Regions from separate parts of the Cupriavidus sp. 01L45 genome, predicted to be linked through region 2. Evidence: predicted binding sites of a transcription regulator. Region 2 holds the regulator's gene; the other holds the start of a gene.

Region 1 (4,631 bases), on a different contig from region 2:
GCTCGACGCGCTGCTCGACCAGTTCGGCATCGAAGACCTGAGCGAAGCGGAGAAGGACTACCTCAACCGCGCCTGGCACCGGCTCTCCGGCTGGCCCGATACCGTGCCCGGGCTGACGCGGCTGAAGCAGCGCTACATCATCTCCACCTTCTCCAACGGCAGCGTGCCCTGCCTGGTCGATACGGCCAGGTATGCAGGCCTGCCGTGGGACGCCGTGTTCAGCGCGGACATCGTGCGCCACTACAAGCCGGAGACGGAGATCTATCAGGGCGTGATTGCCTTCTTCGACCTGCAGCCGCACGAGGTGATGCTGGTAGCGGCGCACAACAACGACCTGCGGCATGGCCGCTCGCACGGCATGCGCACCGCCTATGTCAACCGGCCCACGGAGTACGGGCCGAACCAGTCGAAGGATCGTGCGGCCGAGTCGGACTGGGATGTGGTCGTGGACAGCCTGACGGCGCTGGCGGACCGGCTTTGCGGCTGAGCTTGCGTAACACGCGGCTGGTCCGCCGCAGGGTGCCGCAAGCGCTCGCCGGCGCACTTCGGATGAAGAGGTTTGCCCAAGCCACTCCCTGTCGGATACATTAGGACTCCCGGCCGCCCGCGCCGCAACTGCGGCGCACAGAGGCAAGCCAGAGCCGGGAGTTGGCTCCCGCCAGGACGGCGGCGCGCCAGGAGACGACAAGGAGACGACGATGGACCTGCGGCAACGCGAGCACATCGACACGGTAGTCCAGCTCACCACCCGCGCCGGCGCGCCGATGCTGCGCGCGCCCGAAACCATCATCCAGAATTCGTGGCGGCGCTGCGTGCACCAGTACGGCCTGGACCCGGCGCGCATGCAGCAGGCCTGCATCCTGCCGCAGACCCGGCTGCGCGAGCACCAGCAACGTATCGACGATTTCGCGCGGATCGCGCGCCACGGCTTGCAGACGCTGTATAGCCAGGTGGCCGGCATGGGCTACGTGGTGCTGCTGACCGATGCGCAGGGCGTGACGGTGGATTACCTGGGCGACGCCAGCGCCGATGCCTCCCTGCGCCACGCCGGGCTGTACCTGGGCGCGCAATGGAGCGAGGCCGGCGCCGGCACCTGCGCGGTGGGCACCGCGCTGGCCACCGGCCAGGCCCTGACCGTGCACCAGGCCGACCATTTCGATGCCACGCATATCCCGCTGACCTGCACCGCGGCGCCCCTGTTCGATTCGCACGGCAGCCTCTGCGCCATCCTCGACATCTCCGCGCTGACCTCGCCGCAGGCCAAGGACAGCCAGGGACTGGCGCTGCAGATGGTGCGCATCTACGCCACCCGCATCGAGAACGCCAGCTTCGTGCGCAGCCACCGGGAGGACTGGATCCTCAAGCTCAATGCCGCGCCGGAATTCGTCGACGTCAATCCGGAATACCTGCTGGCGCTTGACGCAGGCGGCCGCATCGTCGGCCACAACCGCCGCGCCCAGCAGATGCTGGAGGCCGAGCTGGGCGTGCAGCCCGGCGGCGCGCCGGTGCTGGGCATGCCGTTCGAATCGCTGTTCGAGGCGCGGCTCGATGAGCTGGGCCGCTTCGTGCATTCGCGCCCGAGCGAGCAGCGCGCGCTGGCGCTGGCCCGCAGCGGCGGGCGGCTTTACCTGAGCGTGATGCCGCCGGCCTTGCGCTGGCAGCGCGCCCGCGACACCGCCGAGCGGACCACGCCGCTACAGGCGCCGCTGGCCGCCCTGTGCGGAGGCGATGCGGCACTGCAGCAGCAATTGCTGCGCGCCGCCAAGCTGGTCGACTCGCCCATCAACCTGCTGATCAACGGCGAGACCGGCAGTGGCAAGGAATATCTCGCCAAGGCCTTGCACCAGTCCAGTTCGCGCCGCCACGGGCCTTTCGTGGCGGTGAATTGCGCGGCGATCCCGGAGTCCCTGATCGAGAGCGAGCTGTTTGGCCACCTGCCCAACAGCTTCTCCGGTGCCGGCTCCCGCCCCAAGCGCGGGCTGATCCAGGAGGCCGACGGCGGCACACTCTTTCTGGACGAGATCGGCGACATGCCGCGCGAGCTGCAGTCGCGCCTGCTGCGCGTGCTGGCCGAGGGCGAGGTGCTGGCGATCGGCGCGTCGCGCCCGGTGCCGGTCAACCTGCGCGTGATTTCCGCTACCCATCATCCACTGGACCAACTGGTCAGCAGCGGCCGCTTCCGCGAGGACCTGTACTACCGGCTCAACGGCGCGCGGCTGATGCTGCCGCCGCTGCGCGAACGTACGGACCTGGACTGGATGGTCGACAAGATGCTCGGCGGCGCCGAGCAACAGGCCGCCGTGAGCCTGTCGCCCGCGGCGCGCGCGCGGCTGCAGGCGCATCGCTGGCCCGGCAACCTGCGCGAATTGCGCAACGCGCTCGAGTACGCGCGCGCCGTCTGCAACGACGGCCATATCGAGGCGGAGGACCTGCCCGATGGCCTGGGCGAGATGCCGGTGCGGCAAGATCTGCTGCCGGTATTTCCCGGCACGGCGCCCGCGGGCGCGGCGGCCGAAGCCGCCCCGGCCTTGCCGGCGCCCGGTTTCGACCCCCACCTGCTGCCGCCGGAAGGGATGCTGCTGATGCAATACCTGCGCGCGGCGGGCTGGAACCTGAGCGCGGTGGCACGCCAGATCGGCGTAAGCCGGATGACGCTGTACCGCCGCATGGCGCGCTACGGCATCGAGTCGCCCAACCAGCGCGACGCGGGACACCACTGAGGCGGGCGGCGCGGCGTGCCATCGCCGCCCGCTACACCTGTTCACCACCTGTACAACTGATGCTGTGACACCTGTCACGCCGCAGCCCGCGTACACCCCGCAACGTCCCCGTCCGGCCCTGTTTTTCTCGGGGTAATCCCGTGTTTCTTGCCGCCGGAACCCGCTTTCGCGGGGTGGCACGCCCATTGCGATATGCCTGTCGGAACCTGGAAAAAAACCAGGGCGACAGGAGACATGCATGGGTGAGCACGCGCTGGCCGCACGGCCGCTGGTCGGCATCATCGCCAATCCGATTTCCGCGCGCGATATCCGCCGCGTGATCGCCAACGCCAATACGCTGCAACTGGCCGATCGCGTCAATATCGTGCTGCGCCTGCTGGCCGCGCTGTCGGCTTGCGGGGTCGGCCGCGTGCTGATGATGCCGGACCGCGAAGGCATGCGCGTGCTGCTGGCGCGCCACCTGTCGCGCCGCCAGGGTCCGGACGCCGCGCTGCCGGAGGTGGAATACCTCGACATGCCCGTCACCGCGCGCGTCGACGACACCTTCCTGGCCGCACGCATGATGCGCGAGGCCGGCGTGGCCGCCATCATCGTGCTCGGCGGCGACGGCACCCACCGCGCGGTGGTGCGCGAATGCGGCGCCGTGCCGATCGCCGGCCTCTCCACCGGCACCAACAACGCCTACCCCGAAATGCGCGAGCCCACCATCACGGGCCTGGCCACCGGCCTGTTCGCCAGCGGCCGCATTCCCGCCGCGCATGCGCTGGTCGGCAACAAGCGGCTGGACATTGCGATTGCCGGCGAGGGCGAGGTGCGGCATGACATCGCGCTGGTCGACGCCGTGATTTCGCACGAGCACTTCATCGGCGCGCGCGCCTTGTGGAAGACCGAGACGCTGGGCGCGGTCTTCGTGTCCTTCGCCGATCCGCAGGCCATCGGCCTGTCCGCCATCGGCGGCTTGCTTGAGCCGGTGGGCCGGCACGAGCCCGGCGGCCTGGCGATCGAACTCGCCGCGCCCGGCGAGGGCCGCTTCGAGCTGCGCGCGCCGATTGCGCCGGGCCTGCTGCGCGCTGTGCCCATCGCGGGCTGGGAGCGCCTGACCGACGGCGTGCCGCACCGCGTGCGCCAGCGCGCCGGCATCGTCGCGCTCGATGGCGAACGCGAACTGGTGTTCGGCCCGCAGGACACCGTCACCGTGACGCTGCGCGAGCGCGCCTTCGTGAGCATCGACGTAGCCGCCTGCATGCGCTACGCCGCCGCCGCGGGGCTGATGCGCAGCGGGCGCGCGCCACCGCAATCGCAGCAGCAACATCCTCCACCCCAGCCACTGACCGAGTTTTTTACCGCCACCACAAAACCTTGAAGGAGACAGACATGACAGCCAACTCATCCGGCGCCGCCGGGAACACGCTGCCCCTCGACAAGCAGGAACTGCTCGCCGTCTATCGCAGGATGCGCACCATCCGCGATTTCGAAGAACGCCTGCACGTGGACTTCGGGCGCGGCGACATCCCGGGCTTCGTCCACCTCTACGCCGGCGAGGAAGCCGCCGGGGTCGGCATCCTGCACCACCTGGGCGACGGCGACCGTATCGCCAGCACGCACCGGGGCCACGGCCACTGCATCGCCAAGGGCGTGGATCCGGTCGCGATGATGAAGGAGATCTACGGGCGCAAGGGCGGCTCCTGCAACGGCAAGGGTGGCTCCATGCATATCGCCGATCTGTCCAAGGGCATGATGGGCGCCAACGGCATCCTGGGCGCGGGCGCGCCGCTGATCTGCGGCGCCGCGCTGGCAGCCAAGTTCCGCGGCAAGGGAGAGATCGGCATCACCTTCGCCGGCGATGGCGCATCCAACCAGGGCACCTTCCTGGAGAGCCTGAACCTGGCCGCGGTGTGGAACCTGCCGGTG
Region 2 (4,631 bases):
AAGTACAATTGCTGGGTAACGTACGCGGCACCATTATTACGGGGCCGCCGGCGAGTCCCGCGAAGTAGCCCAGATAACAAAGACCCGAGAGGCTGTTGCCAGATGAAGCGAAGCAGTGCTGGCCAGGCGAGCGGGCGCAAACGGTACCCAGGCGGGTGCCGCCCGCGCAGCCCCGCCCGCCTTGCCCGGAAACAGCCGCCAGGAAACGAAGCCGCCCGCGGGCCACAGCCGTCCGCGCCAACCGCCATCACGCCAACATGAATTCACTCCTGACGACATCGTCCTGTCGCCGCCGCAGCACGGCCGCTTTGCTGACGCTGGCAGCCGTCCTCGGCCTCACGCTGGCCGCGCCCGCCAGCGCGGAGAAAGCCGACCGCGAGAAACCGCTGGTACTGGAAGCCGACAACGCCAGCTATGACGACGTCAAGCAGGTTTATGTGCTGACTGGCAACGTGGTGCTGACCAAGGGCACCATGGTGTTGAAATCCGACGCGGCCGAAGTGCGCACCGATCCCGAGGGCTACCAGTACGCCGTGGCTACGTCCAAGGGCGGCAAGCAGGCTTATATCCGCCAGAAGCGCGACAACGTCGACGAATACATCGACGGCTGGGGCGACCGCATCGAGTATGACGGCAAGCAGGAACTGTCCAAGCTAATCGGCCGCGCACGCATGGCGCGGCTGGCCGGCGCCAAGCTGGTCGACGAGATCCGCGGCGCAGTGATCACCTACGACAGCCGCAACGAGTTCTACACCGCCAGCGGCGGTACGGAGAACGCGACGGCGGGCAGCCCGTCCGGTCGCGTGCGCGCCGTGTTGTCACCGCGCCAGGAGCAACCCGCCAGCGGCGCCGCCGGCGCCCCGCTGCCGCTCAAGCCTGCGCCCGCCCCCGTCAATCCCTGACGCCGCCGCGTCGCCCGATCCACGGATTCAGCCTTCATGACCGTTACCCAAACCGCACCCTCCCAGCCCGCCACCCTGAAGGACAGCAGCACGCTGGTCGTGCGCCACCTGAAAAAGCGCTACGGCTCGCGCACGGTGGTCAAGGATGTGTCCCTCGACGTAAAGAGCGGCGAGGTGGTCGGACTCCTGGGGCCCAACGGCGCGGGCAAGACCACCTCCTTCTACATGATCGTGGGACTGGTGGCACTGGACGAGGGCGACATCGTGCTCGACGACAAGCACATCAGCGGCCTGGCCATTCACGAACGGGCACGCATGGGCCTGTCCTACCTGCCGCAGGAAGCTTCGGTGTTCCGCAAGCTGAATGTGCAGGAGAACATCCGCGCGGTACTGGAATTGCAGATCCAGGACGGCAAGCCACTTGGCAAGGCCGAACTCGAGCGCCGGCTGGACACGCTGCTCGATGACCTCCAGATTGCCCACCTGCGCGACAATCCGGCGCTTTCGCTGTCAGGCGGCGAACGCCGCCGCGTGGAAATCGCCCGCGCCCTGGCCTCGGCGCCCCGCTTCATCCTGCTAGACGAGCCCTTCGCCGGCGTCGACCCGATCGCGGTGGGCGAGATCCAGCGCATCGTCAGCTTCCTCAAGGCGCGCAATATCGGCGTGCTGATCACCGACCACAACGTGCGCGAGACGCTGGGCATCTGCGATCACGCCTACATCATCAGCGAAGGCGCCGTGCTGGCCTCGGGCCGGCCTGAAGACATCATCGCCAACGAGTCGGTGCGCAAGGTCTACCTGGGCGAGAATTTCCGCATGTAACGCGGCGCGCCACAGCAAGCGGCAGCTGCGGCGACCTTGTGCCCAAGGTGGCTCCGGTGTCGCCTTTTACCCTGCAACGATCACGGCGTCATCAGCGATAGCAATTTCCGTTCCACCGGCACGGAAGTTGGGCATAAAATAGGTCGCATGAAACCGTCGCTACAGCTCCGCCTCTCGCAGCATCTCGCGCTCACGCCGCAACTCCAGCAGTCGATCCGGCTGCTGCAACTGTCCACGCTCGAACTGCAGCAGGAAGTGGAACAGGCGCTGACCGAGAACCCTTTGCTCGAACGCGAGAACGACTGGCTCGACAGCCCGTTGCGCGTTGCCGCCGACGGCTCGGTCAACATGCAGAGCGCTCCCGCGCCGGCGCCCGCCGACGGCCAGGGCACCAGCGAGAACCGCCCCGACGGCGCGCCCGAGGCCGAAGACAGCTATTCCGACAGCAACGAGGACTACGGCAACGACTGGAGCCTCGACGACTTCGCCCGCCGCCCGCAAGGCGACGACGACGAAAAGACCCCGATGCAGTTGCGCGACGCCGAACCCACGCTGCGCGAACATCTGATGGAACAGCTCGCGCCGCTGAAAATTTCGTTGCGCGACAAGGGGCTGGCCATCTTCCTGGTCGAGTCGCTGGACGACGACGGCTACCTGAGCGCCTCGCTCGAGGAAATCTGCAGCGAACTGYCGGATGAACTTGAATTCGAGGTCGACGAGATCCACGCCGTCCTTACCCTGCTGCAGAGCTTCGATCCGCCTGGTGTCGGCGCACGCAATGCGGCCGAATGCCTGGCGCTGCAATTGCGCCGCATCAAGCACCCGCAGCGCGACCTGGCGCTGACCATTGTCACCAATCACCTGGAACTGCTCGCGGTGCGCGACTACACGCGCCTGAAAAAAGCGCTGCAGGTGGACGAGCCGGAATTGAAGTCGGCGCATGAACTGATCCGCTCTCTGGCGCCTTATCCGGGCCATGCGTACAGCCGCCCCGAAGCCGACTTCGTCGTGCCCGATGTTTTTGTCCGTAAACTGAATGGCGGCTGGATCGCGCAGCTCAATCCGGATGTGATGCCGCGGCTACGTATCAACGACATGTACGCGCAGATATTGCGCGGTGCAAAAGGCGATGCGGGTGCTGCGGGACTGCAGCAAAAACTGCAGGAGGCACGCTGGTTGATCAAGAATATCCAGCAAAGGTTCGACACGATATTGCGCGTTGCACAAGCTATTGTCGAACGTCAAAAGAACTTCTTCACCCACGGTGAAATTGCGATGCGCCCCTTGGTTTTGCGGGAGATTGCCGATACACTGGGTTTACACGAGTCCACCATCTCTCGGGTGACTACCAATAAATACATGGCAACGCCGATGGGGACTTTCGAGCTGAAGTATTTCTTCGGCAGTCACGTATCCACAGAAACCGGCGGCGCGGCCTCGTCAACGGCAATTCGTGCGTTGATCAAGCAACTGATAGGAGCCGAAGACGCCAGGAATCCCTTGTCCGACAGCCGGATTGCCGAATTGCTCGGCGAGCAAGGCTTCGTAGTGGCACGACGCACCGTTGCCAAATACCGCGAGGCGCTCAAGATTCCGGCAGTTACTCTCCGCAAGACTTTGTAGCCGAGTTGCATCGCCTGCCTGGTGCAACTCTTTCAGAAGGAGAAACGCTATGAACTTCAAGATCAGTGGACACCACTTGGACATCACGCCCCCGCTGCGTGAGTACGTGGAAACGAAACTGGAGCGTATCGTCAGGCATTTTGATCAAGTCATTGGCGTAAGTGTGCTGCTCTCTGTCGACAATACAAAAGAAAAGGACCGGCGGCAGTACGCGGAAATCAATCTACATCTCAAGGGCAAGGACATCTTTGTCGAAGCGCATCATGAAGACCTGTATGCCGCTATCGACGCGCTCGTCGACAAGCTCGACCGGCAGGTGATTCGCCATAAGGATCGCGTGCAAAGCCACGACCGCGAAGCGGTCAAGTATCAGATGGCCGCATCGCAGATGCAGCAATGACCGTGCCTGGTGGCCCACAGACCGGGCCGCCGGTGTCACTCCCTTGAAACCGGAATCAAGCCGCGCCCATAGCGCGGCTTTTTCGTTCCTGGCGCTCATCCGGGACCACGCGGGGGATTCCGCAACGCATATGGACCGGTGTATGCTGTGCAATACATAGTTCTCAAGCTCAACGATTTTTCCGTGCACGCGGCACCGCTTCCGCGCATCGGGTATTGCAATGCACAAGGCGGGGGCGGGCCTGCTCTATAATGGCCAGACGCCCGACACCGGCAGGGGGACACCCGGTGAAACTTCGGACCTTGGTTTTTTCTTCTTTTTTGCCCGGCGCGATGCCTCCCGGCCCCGGGCCTGCTTACTAGAAAACCCTGCGCATTCCACATGAATCGTTTGGCTAAATTGCTGCCACCCGGCAACATCAACCTCGACGTCAGCGTCACCAGCAAGAAGCGCGTGTTCGAACAGGCCGGGCTCCTCTTCGAGAACAACCATGGCGTGGCGCGCGCTACCGTGACCGACAACCTGTTCGCCCGCGAATCGCTGGGGTCCACTGGTCTTGGCGCCGGGGTTGCCATTCCGCATGGCCGCATCAAGGGACTGAAGCAGCCACTTGYCGCCTTCATGCGCCTGGCCGAGCCGATCCCCTTCGAATCTCCCGACGGCAAGCCGGTAGCGCTGCTGATCTTCCTGCTGGTGCCCGAACAGGCCACCCAGCAACATCTGGAGATTCTCTCGGAGATCGCCCAGCTGCTGTCCGACCGCGAGATGCGCGAAGGACTGGCTACCCTGCCCACCCCCGATGACGTGCACCAGTTGCTGACGCAATGGCACCCCTGACCGGCCTCGGCGATCTTTACGCAGGCGAGCGGGGCAATTGTCCCCGC

What was found. Region 2 encodes sigma-54, which starts transcription at its own class of promoters, with help from an activator protein. Its sites were predicted from a motif close to TGGCANGNAANCTGCTTT; they were not measured.
Region 1: the regulator sigma-54 is predicted to act here: its motif matches at 2,895-2,912, upstream of AC1DT6_RS37945 (ATP-NAD kinase family protein).

What each region holds. Positions count from the first base shown of each region.
Region 1 covers NZ_JBFTSG010000088.1:13,537-18,167, forward strand. The annotation lists gene AC1DT6_RS37935 (haloacid dehalogenase type II) at 1-487, shown strand, start outside; gene AC1DT6_RS37940 (sigma-54-dependent Fis family transcriptional regulator) at 699-2,720, shown strand; gene AC1DT6_RS37945 (ATP-NAD kinase family protein) at 2,959-4,083, shown strand; gene AC1DT6_RS37950 (thiamine pyrophosphate-dependent dehydrogenase E1 component subunit alpha) at 4,095-4,631, shown strand, end outside.
Region 2 covers NZ_JBFTSG010000013.1:61,205-65,835, reverse strand. The annotation lists gene lptC (LPS export ABC transporter periplasmic protein LptC) at 1-68, shown strand, start outside; gene lptA (lipopolysaccharide transport periplasmic protein LptA) at 258-902, shown strand; gene lptB (LPS export ABC transporter ATP-binding protein) at 939-1,724, shown strand; gene AC1DT6_RS11225 (RNA polymerase factor sigma-54) at 1,872-3,347, shown strand; gene hpf (ribosome hibernation-promoting factor, HPF/YfiA family) at 3,397-3,747, shown strand; gene ptsN (PTS IIA-like nitrogen regulatory protein PtsN) at 4,129-4,584, shown strand.